2 linked regions of the Blastochloris viridis genome follow. The protein of the gene in region 1 interacts with the protein of each later gene in a pairwise test. Links are inferred from orthologs where the notes say so. Each region holds a gene or a part of one and is shown on either strand. Other genes may lie near its edges.

What was found. Proteins that work in one complex are often made in the same cells at the same time.
Region 2: the proteins of rlmB (region 1) and BVIR_RS05060 interact in binary tests that used the Escherichia coli proteins (3 or more experiments, as listed by UniProt). The link is inferred for Blastochloris viridis from one-to-one orthologs.

The regions. Positions count from the first base shown.
Region 1 is NZ_CP012946.1:1,630,944-1,639,267, forward strand. The notes cover bases 1,282-4,219. They hold rlmB (23S rRNA (guanosine(2251)-2'-O)-methyltransferase RlmB), read right to left. Parts: upstream 3,208-4,219; coding sequence 2,356-3,207; downstream 1,282-2,355. Other genes in these bases: BVIR_RS07265 (ISAs1 family transposase), read left to right, coding at 1,282-1,718; BVIR_RS07270 (hypothetical protein), read left to right, coding at 1,821-2,399; BVIR_RS07280 (NUDIX hydrolase), read left to right, coding at 3,424-3,867; BVIR_RS07285 (hypothetical protein), read right to left, coding at 3,887-4,219. Also shown: more of BVIR_RS07265, read left to right, coding at 534-1,281; more of BVIR_RS07285, read right to left, coding at 4,220-5,152; BVIR_RS07290 (AMP-binding protein), read right to left, coding at 5,348-6,832; BVIR_RS07295 (extracellular solute-binding protein), read right to left, coding at 6,848-8,324. UniProt on the Escherichia coli protein: Specifically methylates the ribose of guanosine 2251 in 23S rRNA.
Region 2 is NZ_CP012946.1:1,136,759-1,139,996, forward strand. The notes cover bases 1-2,827. They hold BVIR_RS05060 (NAD(P)H-hydrate dehydratase), read left to right. Parts: upstream 1-561; coding sequence 562-2,094; downstream 2,095-2,827. Other genes in these bases: BVIR_RS05055 (P-II family nitrogen regulator), read right to left, coding at 1-277; BVIR_RS05065 (multicopper oxidase family protein), read right to left, coding at 2,215-2,827. Outside these bases: more of BVIR_RS05065, read right to left, coding at 2,828-3,238. UniProt on the Escherichia coli protein: Bifunctional enzyme that catalyzes the epimerization of the S- and R-forms of NAD(P)HX and the dehydration of the S-form of NAD(P)HX at the expense of ADP, which is converted to AMP.

The sequences.
Region 1 (8,324 bases):
GAGATCCCTGACCGAAGAATAGAACTCTTTAGGCTCCGTGGGAGGATGGTGCCGGCGGAGAGGATCGAACTCCCGACCTTCGGTTTACAAAACCGCTGCACTACCGCTGTGCTACGCCGGCCCCGGCGGACACCGATCCCGGTGCCTATTCGGTATTTGGTCGGATCGCGCTGACCCTAAGCGCATGATCCGATTCGCCTTCTCGCCTCAAGGCCCTCCGATTACAAAACCGCTGCACTACCGCTGTGCTACGCTGGCCACGGACACCGAAATCCGGTGCCTATTCGGTACCTGCTCGGGTCAGGCGCGGCTTGAAGCGCGTGATCCGAATCGTCTTCAGCCTTACGGCCCCTGATCACAAAACCGCTGCGCTGCCAGCTGGGCTAAGCTGGCGACAAGAAGACGGCTAGCAGTCCGCTCCCGCCGAAGCAAGCGTCCGCTGCGGATCAGCAGGGCGCCGAACTCGGGTTAACGGCGGTTTCGGGGTTGCGGAAGGTCTGATTCGATGAGGGGCCTCGATTCGGAGCCCCGCCATGAGCCTTGATGGCCTGAGCCTTGATGGCCTGTTCGTCCCCGAGAAGTCGCGCCTGAAGGTGCTGCTCGACCACCTGTCGGTGATCGAGGACCCACGCGAGGCGTGGCGGGTGGCTCACCCGCTGCCGGAGGTGCTGCTACTGGTGGTGTGCGGCACCTTGGCGGACTGCGACGACTACGAGGGAATCGCCGAGTGGGGCGAGACGCATCTGTCGTTTCTGCGCCGCTTCCTGCCCTACCACCACGGGGTTCCGGGGGCGCGTTGGCTGACCCTGCTGATGAACCGCATCGACCCGGACCTGTTCGCGGCAGCGTTCACGGCGTGGGTTCGGGAGAGCTGGCCGGATCACCCGGACCTGGTGGCGATCGACGGCAAGACCTCGCGGCGCAGCCACGACCGCGGGGCCGGCAAGGCGCCGCTCCATCTCGTCTCGGCGTTCGCCACCACCCGCCGCCTGGTGCTCGGCCAGGAGGCGGTCGCCGACAAGAGCAGCGAGACCACGGCGATCCCGCTCCTGATCGAGCGGCTCGCCGCCGCCGGCGGCCTCGACGGCACCCTGATCTCGATCGACGCCATCGCCACCAATCCGACCATCGCCACCGCCATCCGAGGCGCCAAGGCCGACTATCTGCTCGCCGTGAAGGCCAACCAGCCGACCCTGCGGGCCGAGATCGAGAGCTTCTTCGCCGAGACGCCCGCGGCCGAGACCGAGAGCGTCACCGACCTCGACAAGGGCCATGGCCGCATCGAGAGCCGCACCGTCACGGTTGCCCGCGAGGTCGATTGGCTGAAGGGGGACCGGCGCTTTCCCGGCGAATTGCGGCTGCCCGACGTCGCCACCATCGTGCGCGTCGCATCGCGCGCCGAGCTCGCCGACCGCTGCCGTTTCGAGACCCGATACTACGTCTCCTCGGCCGCGCTCTCGGCAACCGCTGCCGCCGAGGCCGTGCGAAGCCACTGGGCGATCGAGAACAGCCTGCACTGGGTCCTCGACGTCACCTTCGGCGACGACCAGTCCCGCCTGCGCACGGGACACGGCGCCAGGAACATGGCTGTCGTCCGCCACTTCGCCTTCAATCTCCTGCGCGCCGTCACCGACAAGAAAAGCCTCAGGCTCAGGCGAAAGCGCGCCGGTTGGGACCCCGAATACTGTGCTCAAGTCCTCGGACACAGGACGCGTTAACCCGGATTCGGTGCCCTGTGCGGATCAGCGCAGTCGTCAACGCCCTGTTCATCATCATGGGTGAAACATGGGGCGGTTCAGGTTCGGTCGGCAGGAGGCCACATGCGCGCGTTGCTCGCTTTTGCCCTGGCAGCGCTGCTGCCGGCGTCCGCCGGGCCGGCGTCGGCCGACTGGACGCCGGTTCAGCTTGGCCCCGGCGGCCCGATCATCGAGCAGGATTGGGGGCTCTATCGCCCAGGCCACGGCAGTCCGCGCGTGCTCGACGGACCGATCCTGATGCCGGTGCCTCGGCCGATCGGCATGCCCGAGCCGATGCGGCGCCATTTCGAGATGCACTATGCGCGGCGCGGCATGGCCTGGCCGGGCATGCCCGGTTCGGGCGACGACATCGTGCGCAAGGACACCCCGCCCTCGCTGCCGGGCGGCTCGCGCACCGTTGAGCGCATGCGGCTCGACCAGAGGTGGGTCGAGCCGACCTGGGTGCATTTCTACCCTGGCGGCGTCGAGCCGGGCGACCATCCCAAGCGCAAGCCGGCGCCGACGCCGACACCGGCGGAGCCCTATTTCCGCTCGTGGTCGACGCCGACCATGCCGGACGCGGTGCAGCCGACCCCCAGCTACGACGGGCCGGACGTGATCATCGCGCCGGAGGACGGGCCGTGGCCTCGGCCACGGCGCTGACGGCGGTCTGCCGGATGGCACGCGTTGCGACATAGAGCGCGAGCGCGGCGGCGTTCGAGACGTTGAGGCTGTCGATTCGGCCTGGCAGGTCGATGCGGGCGAGCCGGTCGCAGATCTCGCGGGTCTTCTGCCGCAAGCCTTTGCCTTCGGCGCCGAGCACCAGGGCCACCGGGGCGGTGAGGGCAAGATCGCCCAGATCGGCCTCGCCCTGGCCGTCCAGCCCGACCAGCGTGAAGCCCCGGTCGCGCAATGCCTCCAGCGCGCGGGCGAGGTTCTGCACGCTGACCACCGGGGTATGCTCGAGCCCGCCGGAAGCGGCCTTGGCGAGCACGCCGGTGGCTTCAGGCGAGTGGCGGTTGGTGGTGACGATGGCGCGCGCCGCGAACGCCGCGGCCGAACGGACGATGGCGCCGACATTGTGGGGGTCGGTCACCTGATCGAGCACCAGCACCACGCCGTCCGCGGGGATGTCGTCGAGTTCAGGTGCATCGAGCGGGGCGCATTCGGCATAGAGCCCCTGGTGGACGGCATCGGCACTGACCAGGCGGTCGATTACCGCCGGCCGCACGATTTCCGGATTGACGGCGTCGAGCCCGGCGTCGGCGAGCCGCTTGGCGCCGTTTTCGGTGGCGAGCAGCCGGCGGATGCGGCGGCCCGGATTGCGCAGGGCTTCCGCCACCGGGTGCCAGCCATAGAGAATGACGACCTCGTCGTGGCGGCGCGGTCCACCGCGGCCGCCGCGCGGCGCCGGCTTGCCGGGGCGACGGCCCGCTTTGGCCGGGCGCGGGGGCGAAGTCCAATCGCCGATGGACGGATCGATGTCGCTGCCAAGCTCAGCCGGCGGCTCGCCGCCGGGCCTCGGCGCATTATGTGGTGTACGGGACATGCTTCGTCTTCTCACGGCGGCAGAACGGGGGCAAGCCGGACATGGCGTCGTCGCGTTGGTGTCCGATGGTGTTGCGCTCGAAGGTCGTCCGGCGGTTTGGCCAACGACAACGCTATTGAAAAGGTGCAGGTTGTCATAATGGCAAAGCAGAATCGCTTGGTTCCGCGGTCGCAGGTGGCGGCGCTACCGGTTCGGCAAGGGGCCGACGGCCGCTGGAAAGTGCTGCTGGTGACATCCCGCGAAACCCAGCGCTGGATCGTTCCCAAAGGCTGGCCGATAAAGGGTGTGCCGGACTATATCGCTGCGGCCCAGGAGGCGCGCGAGGAGGCCGGCCTGTTCGGCTACGTGCAGAAAAAGCCGCTCGGCTGCTATGAGGCGTGGAAGCGACTCGACAGCGGCTTCGAGCTGGTCAACGTGAGGGTGTTCCGGTTCGACGTCGAGGACCAGTTCGATACTTGGCTCGAAAAGGGACAGCGCCAACTGCGCTGGGTCGACCTCGACGCGGCGGCAGACCTGATCGAGGAGCCGGGCCTGAGCGCGCTGCTGCGCCAAATCAAACCGAACTGGGAGGATGCGGCGTAACCTCGGCCGCGCCGCGCGATCAGCCGGCTTCGGCCAGTTTGGCAGGGGCGGCGGACGCGCCGCCGAGCCGGGCGAGAAACGCCTCGGCCGATTCGCCGGGCTTGGCGGTAACGCAGCGAACCGACAACGCTGGTCCGGCCCGGCCGGTCGCAACCAGGGCGGTATGCGTCAGGATGCCGGACAGCCGCGCCGAGATGCGGGCGGCGGTGTCGCGGTCGCTGCCAACCAGCACCACCAGCACCACGCTGTCATCGTACTGCGTGACCAGGTCGGAGCGCCGCATCAGCCGTGCCACCATGCGCGGCACCACCGCCGGTAGGGGCTGGCCCTGCTCGGCGGCGAGCCGGAGCGCGACGACGTCGCGGCCGTTGGACTCAGCCCACGCCATCGACTGGATCACACCGGCGCGGAAGGCATCCGGCCACAGCAGCCCGGTGTCGGGATCGGCGAGGCCGGCGGCATGCATGTCCTGGATCAGCCCGGACAGTTGATGCTCCAGCGCGTGGAGGCGGGCGGCGGCGTAGAGCGCCCCGCCGAGGCGCGGATCGTGCGGCGCCAGGATTTCGCTCGGCAGGTCGATCCGCAGCCGGAAGGCCGGGTCGGCGCCGAGCCAGAATGCGGGAAGGTCGCGTCGGCGCGGGTCGTCCCGCAGCCAGGACAGGAAGGTTTCGGCCGACACCGTGTCGATTGCCGGCCCGATCACCACCGCGTCGAAGTGGCGAAGCTCAAGATAGGTCCCGGCCAGGCTGGTCGACGGCGCGCCGACCAGCGAAATGCCGCGTGCGGCGCAGATCGGCGCCACCACTGGCAGCACCGCGCCATTGTCGATCACCAGCACCGCGGTATCGCGGGCAGGCGCCCACGGGTCCGGCAGGGCGGGCGCTCCCAGTGCCGCCGCGGTGGCGACCACGCGTCGCCGCAGCGTCTCGAGCAGCAGCGTGCGTGTACGCGACGCCTGCTGCAGGGCGGCGTAGAGCGCACCGGCGTCAGCCTCGGCGTCGAGCCACAGCGTGGCGATGCGGTCGGAATCATTCGGCGACCAGCGCCGGATCAACGGCACGAAGTGGTCGGCGGTGAGAATCGCCGCCGTCAAAGCGTCGGCGGCATCCTCGTCCTCGCCGCTGTCGACAACCAGCACTGCCGCCGGCGCGATGCTGCGCACCACCGCGGGCGCCTCGGCGTGGCCGACCGGCACGACCTCGCTCTCGATCATCGCAACCATGTGACCGACGATCGGTGCGGAGATCTCCCGCGTCACGAGCACAACCGGGCCATCAAGCTGCATGTGGGAGCTTTCAATTCCTTGGTGTCCGCCCAGGGGACCACGGCGCCGTAAAGAACTCGTCAATGACGCCGGAGCCCCGCGGAACGGGATCAGCACGCGCCGACTCCGCCGGCGCAAGGCCGGGCAGGGCGCGGTCCGCCTGCTAATTGTCAGACACCGTAGAGGTTTGCGCCAAACGTCGGCGCGCCGGCCCGCTCAGGCCGAGCGGCGGGCCTTCGCCGGCGACAGGCCGACCAGCGGAAGGGCGGCCGAGGCGGCGGGGTCGACCGCGCCCTCGGTTGCGGCAACGACACGCTGGCCGAGCACGCGGTGCGGCAGCGCCGCGACCTCGACCGGGGCGCCGAGCAGCTTGGACAGCTTGGCCTCGGCGTCGCGCAGCGACACCCGGTAGCCGCCGATGCGCGCCACGCCACGGGGCGGCGCGTCGCTGACCAGGGCGCCCTCGGCATTGGCATGGCAGGTCCAGCCGGTGTCGTAGGCGCCTTCCGCCACCAGCGGCAGGCCCGAACCGGCGGATGCCGGGAACGCCATGTGCGGCACCATCGCGCCGGCGAGTGCGAGCGTGCCTTGGAGGGTCCGGTGACCGACCATCGCGACGGCAACCGGATCGAGCCCGGCCGAGGCGTCGGCCCGGGTCGGCACCACGGCGCGCTGCTCGGCGCCGTCGCGCCGTCGCGCCAGCAGCGCCGCTTCGCCCCAGGCGGTGATGTCGACCACGCCGATGTCCTCGGTCAGCCAAGGCGTCGGCACCAGTTCCGGCGCGCGATTGAGCAGTAGCACCACCCGCAGGTCGGGGCAGGTCTTGAACCGGCCCTCGGCCGACAGCGAGCCGCCGACGTCGGACGGCAGCAGGAGGTGGGTTCCGCTCACCAGCGGCACGGTTTCGATCAGTTCGGCGGTCGAGGCCGGACGGGCAAGCGCCAGCGTGCCGCCGGCCAGCAGCCAGACCACCATGCTGCAGGTCAGGCCGGCGAAGCTGGACAGCGCCACCGTCGACAGCAGCACGGCCGACTCGTCGAGCCGGCCGGCGAGCAGCGTCGGCACACCACCCGCCACCAACGCCCGATGCGAGCGCGGCACCAGATAGGGACCGTCGGGCCCGACGTCCCAGGTCAGCACCGCGACGTGGTCGGCCGGATTGCCGGAGCGGTAGCTCGGGATGCGGCCGATCTCGCCGGTGACGAGGTCGTCCAGGCTGCCGAGTGCGATGACGCCGTCGGGTGCGTCGTCGCGTAGCGCGCAGACGAACCGCACCGCAAATACTCCGGCCGCGACCCGGCAATGAAGGTCGACGGTGTCGTCGGCATCGCCGAACGAGACCATTGCCCGCGCCCCGCTGCCTTCGATCGCAGGGGTGAGGTCCGCCTCGCGCCAGAGTTCGGGGATGAACATCGGAATCAGGCCGGCGCGGCTGGCGGCGAGCAGCGCCACCACCTGACCGACCGAGGCCGGCCCCTGCAGCGCGATCACCGAATCCTGCGGCAGGCCGAGTGCGGCGAGCCGGCTGGCGAGCACCGACACGGCGCGCTCGACGCTGGCGAACGACAGTTGCCAGAGCTGGTTGCCGACCCGCTCGATCAGAGCGGTCGCGTCCGGCCGCTGTTCGGTGGTCCGGCGGAATATCTGGTCGAGAGTTACCCGACCGGCAAAGCCATCGCTGTCGTCGTGTTCGAGAATCACTTCGCACCTCTTGCGCTAGGGTGCCACACGCCACCAGCTTTCGGGGAGGGGTCCATTGAGAGAAGAGTGCTCCGGCCAGCCGATATATTTCCAGCGCGCGATTCTCTGCTCCGGCAGGTGAAACAGCGGGATCATGTAAAGGCCGGATATCAAGCAGCGATCGAGTGCGTGCACTGCGGACACGAAGCTGGCGCGGTCGCGTGCCGCCAGCATCGCCTCGATCATGGCGTCGACGGCGGGGTTCTTGGCGCCCATGTAGTTGCGGGTGCCGAGCGCGTCCGCCGCAGTGGAGCCAAAGTAGAACGCCTGCTCGTTGCCCGGTGACAGCGACTGCGTCCAGGTGAACGGCATCATGTCGTAGTCGTAGGTCTGCAAGCGGCGATCGTACTGGACGTTGTCGACCAACCGCACCTCGGCTGAGATGCCGGCGCGGCGGACCATGCGGGCATAGGCCAGCGCCAGCCGCTCCTGGTCCTTGGTGCCGACCAGGATCTCGAAGGCGAACGGGGTGCCATCGGCACCGCGCAGCACGCCGCCGTCGAGCCGGTAGCCGGCGGCGGCGAGCGTCTCCAGCGCGTGCCGCAAGCGGTCGCGGTCGCGGCCGGAGCCGTCGGTGACGGGCGGACGGTAGCTGCCGTCCATGACGTCGGGGCGGATGGCTGCGGCGAACGGCGCCAGCAGCTGCCGCTCGGCATCGCTGGCGGGGCGACCCAGCGCCGAGAGCTCCGAGCCCTCGAAGAAGCTGCCGGTGCGACGGTAGGCGCCGAAATAGTAGTTGGCGTTGAGCCATTCGAAGTCGAACAGCTCGATCAGCGCCTCGCGCACGCGAGGGTCGGAGAACACCGGCCGGCGCAGGTTAAACACCAGCCCGGTCACCGGCTTCGGCAGGCCGTCGGCGACGGTCGCCCGCACCACATGGCCGTCGCGGACAGCGGGAAAATCGTATCCGCTCGCCCACCGGCCGGGATCGGTCTCGACCCTGACGTCGTAGAGGCCGCGCTTGAACGCCTCGAAATGGGTGTTGGCGTCGCGGTAATAGTCGAACCGCACCTCGTCGAAATTGTTGAGGCCGCGGGTGATGGCCAGATCCCGGCCCCAATAGTCGGGGTCGCGGCGCAGCACGAGCGATTCGCCCGGCCGCACCTCGGTGACGAGGTAGGGGCCGCTGCCGAGCGGCGGGGCGAGGCTGGTGCGCTCGAAGGTGTCGGGGTCGACGGCGTGGCGCGGCAGTACCGGCATCAGGCCTAAAATCAGCGGCAGCTCGCGGTCGTCCGCGCCGGTGAGGTCGAAGCGCACCGAGCGCGCGCCGGTGATCGCAACCGCTTTGACCTTGCGGTAATAGGTACGGTGGTTGGGCCGGCCCTTGTCGCGCAACAGCCGAAATGAAAAAACCACATCTTCCGGCGTCACCGGGCGGCCGTCGGAAAACGTTGCGCGCGGGTCGAGGTTGAAGGTGACGAAGGTGCGCTCGTCGTCGGTTTCGACCGACTGG
Region 2 (3,238 bases), 500 kb from region 1 along the record:
CAAAGATCTTGCCGTCGCCAATCCGACCGGTCTGCGCCGCCCGCCGAATGGCATCGATGGCCTTTTCGACCATGTCATCTGACAAGACCACTTCAATCTTCACCTTCGGCAGAAAATCCACCACATATTCAGCGCCACGGTACAGTTCGGTATGTCCCTTCTGGCGTCCAAAGCCTTTCGCTTCGGTGACGGTGATGCCCTGGAGGCCAACCTCCTGCAACGCCTCCTTCACCTCATCGAGCTTGAACGGCTTGATGATGGCTTCGATCTTCTTCATCGCTCGCGTCTCCCTGGCCGGTCGGCCCCCGCTCCGGCCGAGCCGACAGCGCGTTAGCAGATCCCGTGCCAAATGAGCTAGTTAAGATAACGCTGAAGGAACAAAGCTTTGCTGATCGCGGTTAAAATCGCTTGGCCTATTGTTCCGCGAAGTGTGCCCAGCAAAAAGGCCGGGCGCCTACGAAATAGGCCGCTCCATCGCTTCCGGTCAATCTCGGACTCCGCCGTGAGCCTGTTGTTTGTGCAGCATGCCGATCTCGCGGGCGATCACTGGGGCGTGCCAGCATGCTGATCGAGCTTCTCTCCGTCGCCGAGATGGCCGAGGCCGACCGCCGCACCATTGCCGCCGGCACCCCGGGCCTCACCTTGATGGATCGCGCCGGGGTGGCGGTAGCGGACGCCGCCGCCCGCCGCTTCCCGCTGGCGACGCCGGGGCTGGTGGTGTGCGGGCCGGGCAACAATGGCGGCGATGGCTTCGTCGCCGCCCGCCTGCTGGCGCAGCGGGGCTACCCGATGCGGCTGATCCTGCTCGGGCCGCGCGAGCGCCTCACCGGCGATGCGGCGGAGTCCGCCGCGCGGTTCCGCGGCGAGATCGAGCCGCCGGAGGTGTTCGACGGCGTCCGCGCCGGCTTCATCGTCGATGCGCTGTTCGGCGCCGGGCTCGACCGCCCGATCGAAGGCGCCGCCGCTGACCTGATCGCCCGCATCAACGGCGCCGGCGTGCCGGTGGTGGCGGTCGACCTGCCGTCCGGCATCAATGGCGATACCGGCCAGGTGATGGGGGTCGCAGTGCGCGCGGTGGAGACGGTGACGTTTTGCCGGCGCAAGCCCGGCCACCTGTTGCTGCCGGGGCGGATACAGTGCGGCAGGGTGCGGGTCGCCGATATCGGTATCACGGATGAAACGGTTACCGCAGTTGGCCCGAGCCTTTACGCCAACGGTCCTGCGCTGTGGGGCGACCGGTTCTTCGTCCCGACCCTCATCGACCACAAGTACGTCCGCGGCCATGCCGTGCTGGTGTCGGGGCCGCGTGGGCGCACCGGCGCCATCCGCATGGCGGCGCGCGCCGCGCTCAGGGCCGGCGCCGGGCTGGTGACGGTGGCGAGCCCGCTCGACGCGCTCGACGAGAACGCCGGCGTCCTCACCGCGGTGATGGTGCGGCCGGTGGCCGGGGCGGCGGCGCTGTCCGACCTGATCGCCGACGAGCGCTTCCGCGCGGTCGGGCTTGGCCCGGCGCTCGGCACCGGGCCGGAGGCGGCGGCTTTGGTCGACGCCGCGCTGGCGTCCGGCCGTGCCGTGGTGCTGGACGCCGATGCGCTGACGCTGTTTTCCGGCCGGGCCGGCGACCTCGCCCACCGCATCAAAGCCCAGCCCGCGCGGCTGGTGGTGATCACCCCGCACGAGGGCGAGTTCGCCCGGCTGTTCCTTGGCGATCCGCTGAAGCATGGGCCCAAGCTCGACCGTGCCCGGCGGGCGGCGGCCCGGCTCGGCGCCGTCGTCGTGCTGAAGGGCGGCGACAGCGTCATCGCCGCGCCGGACGGCCGCGCCGCCATCACCGAGAACGCGCCGCCGTGGCTCGCCACCGCCGGCTCCGGCGACGTCCTGGCCGGCATCGCCACCGCCATGCTGTGCCAGGGCATGCCGGCGTTCGAGGCGGCGTGCGCGGCGACCTGGCTGCACGGCGAAAGCGGCCGCGAGGCCGGTCCCGGCCTGATCGCCGAGGACCTGCCGGAGGCGCTGCCGCGGGTGACGCGGGCGCTTTATGAGCAGCTCGACGTCGACCTCCTGACGGGGTGGCGGACGCCGCCGGGGGAGTAGCCGGCGAGGCATGATGCCCGGTCGTTCCGCCAGGCGGCGGCAGTCGCTGCGCATCCCGCCCCGCCCGAGGATGACGGGGCGAGGTTCCCGATCTCATTTTGACGGCCGCGCAGTCCCGCCTCACGTCACCTCGAACCACGTCGCCATGCTGGTGGCCTGTTGATCAAGCATGCGGCACTCGAGCAGCCACTTGCCCGGATTGTCGGCAACGAACGCGATCCGGGCGGTGCGGTCGTCGCCGACCAGCAGGGTGTCGTGCCACCACGGCTTCCAGCCGTCGTCGAGGCTGTCGAGCAGGCGGACATGGTGGCCGTGGATATGAACGACGTGCGGCCGGCGCGTCCGGTTGACCAGCGCCAGCACCACGGTGCGGCCGCGCGGTACGCTGAACAGCGGCGGCCCGACTTCGCCGGACTGAGCCGACAAGGCCCACGCCGGCGGCCTGGCGACCGTCGTCTTCGGCGGCTCCTTGTCCTTTGCAGCGGAATCCTTTGCAGCAGTCGGGGGGCGCTCGCGGGTTGGCTCCTTCGCCGGCGCGAGCGCGGACTCCTGGCCGCCGCCGTCCATCACCAGTTCGGCGCGGAGGGCGCCCGTCAGCTCGATGGTGCGGGGCAGGGGATTGGCCGGCAGCTCCGCGACCTTGCCGAGCGGATCGGGTCGCCGCGGCGGGCCGGGATCGATGACGAAGCGCGCCAGCACCGCGTCGGTGCCGTAGCCGCGCAGCCGGATGGCCGGCGGCGAGGCATCGGTCGCGGCGGCCGGCATGTCCACCATCACGTCGACCCGGGCGCCGGGCGGCAGGGCAAGGGTCGGCCGGCCGAGCTCGAACACCTCGGCGGGCTGGCCGTCGACTGCGACCACCACGGGCTTGAGGCCGCCCTCGAACGTCAGCGCCGCGATGCGCGCCGTGGTGGCGTTGATCAGGCGCAGGCGGACGCGGTCGCTCGCCTTCACGGCAACGTCCTGGCCGGGCTGGCCGTTCAGGGTGGCGAGCGATCCGACCCGGCCGGCGGTGCCGGGCTCGGCGACCGTGGAGTCGAGGGCGCCGGCCGCGGTGATGAGCCAGTCCTGCAGCAGAAGAACGAGGTCGTGGTCGGCCGCCGGCGCCGTGTCCTCCTCGACGATCAGCGCGCCGGCGAGGCCG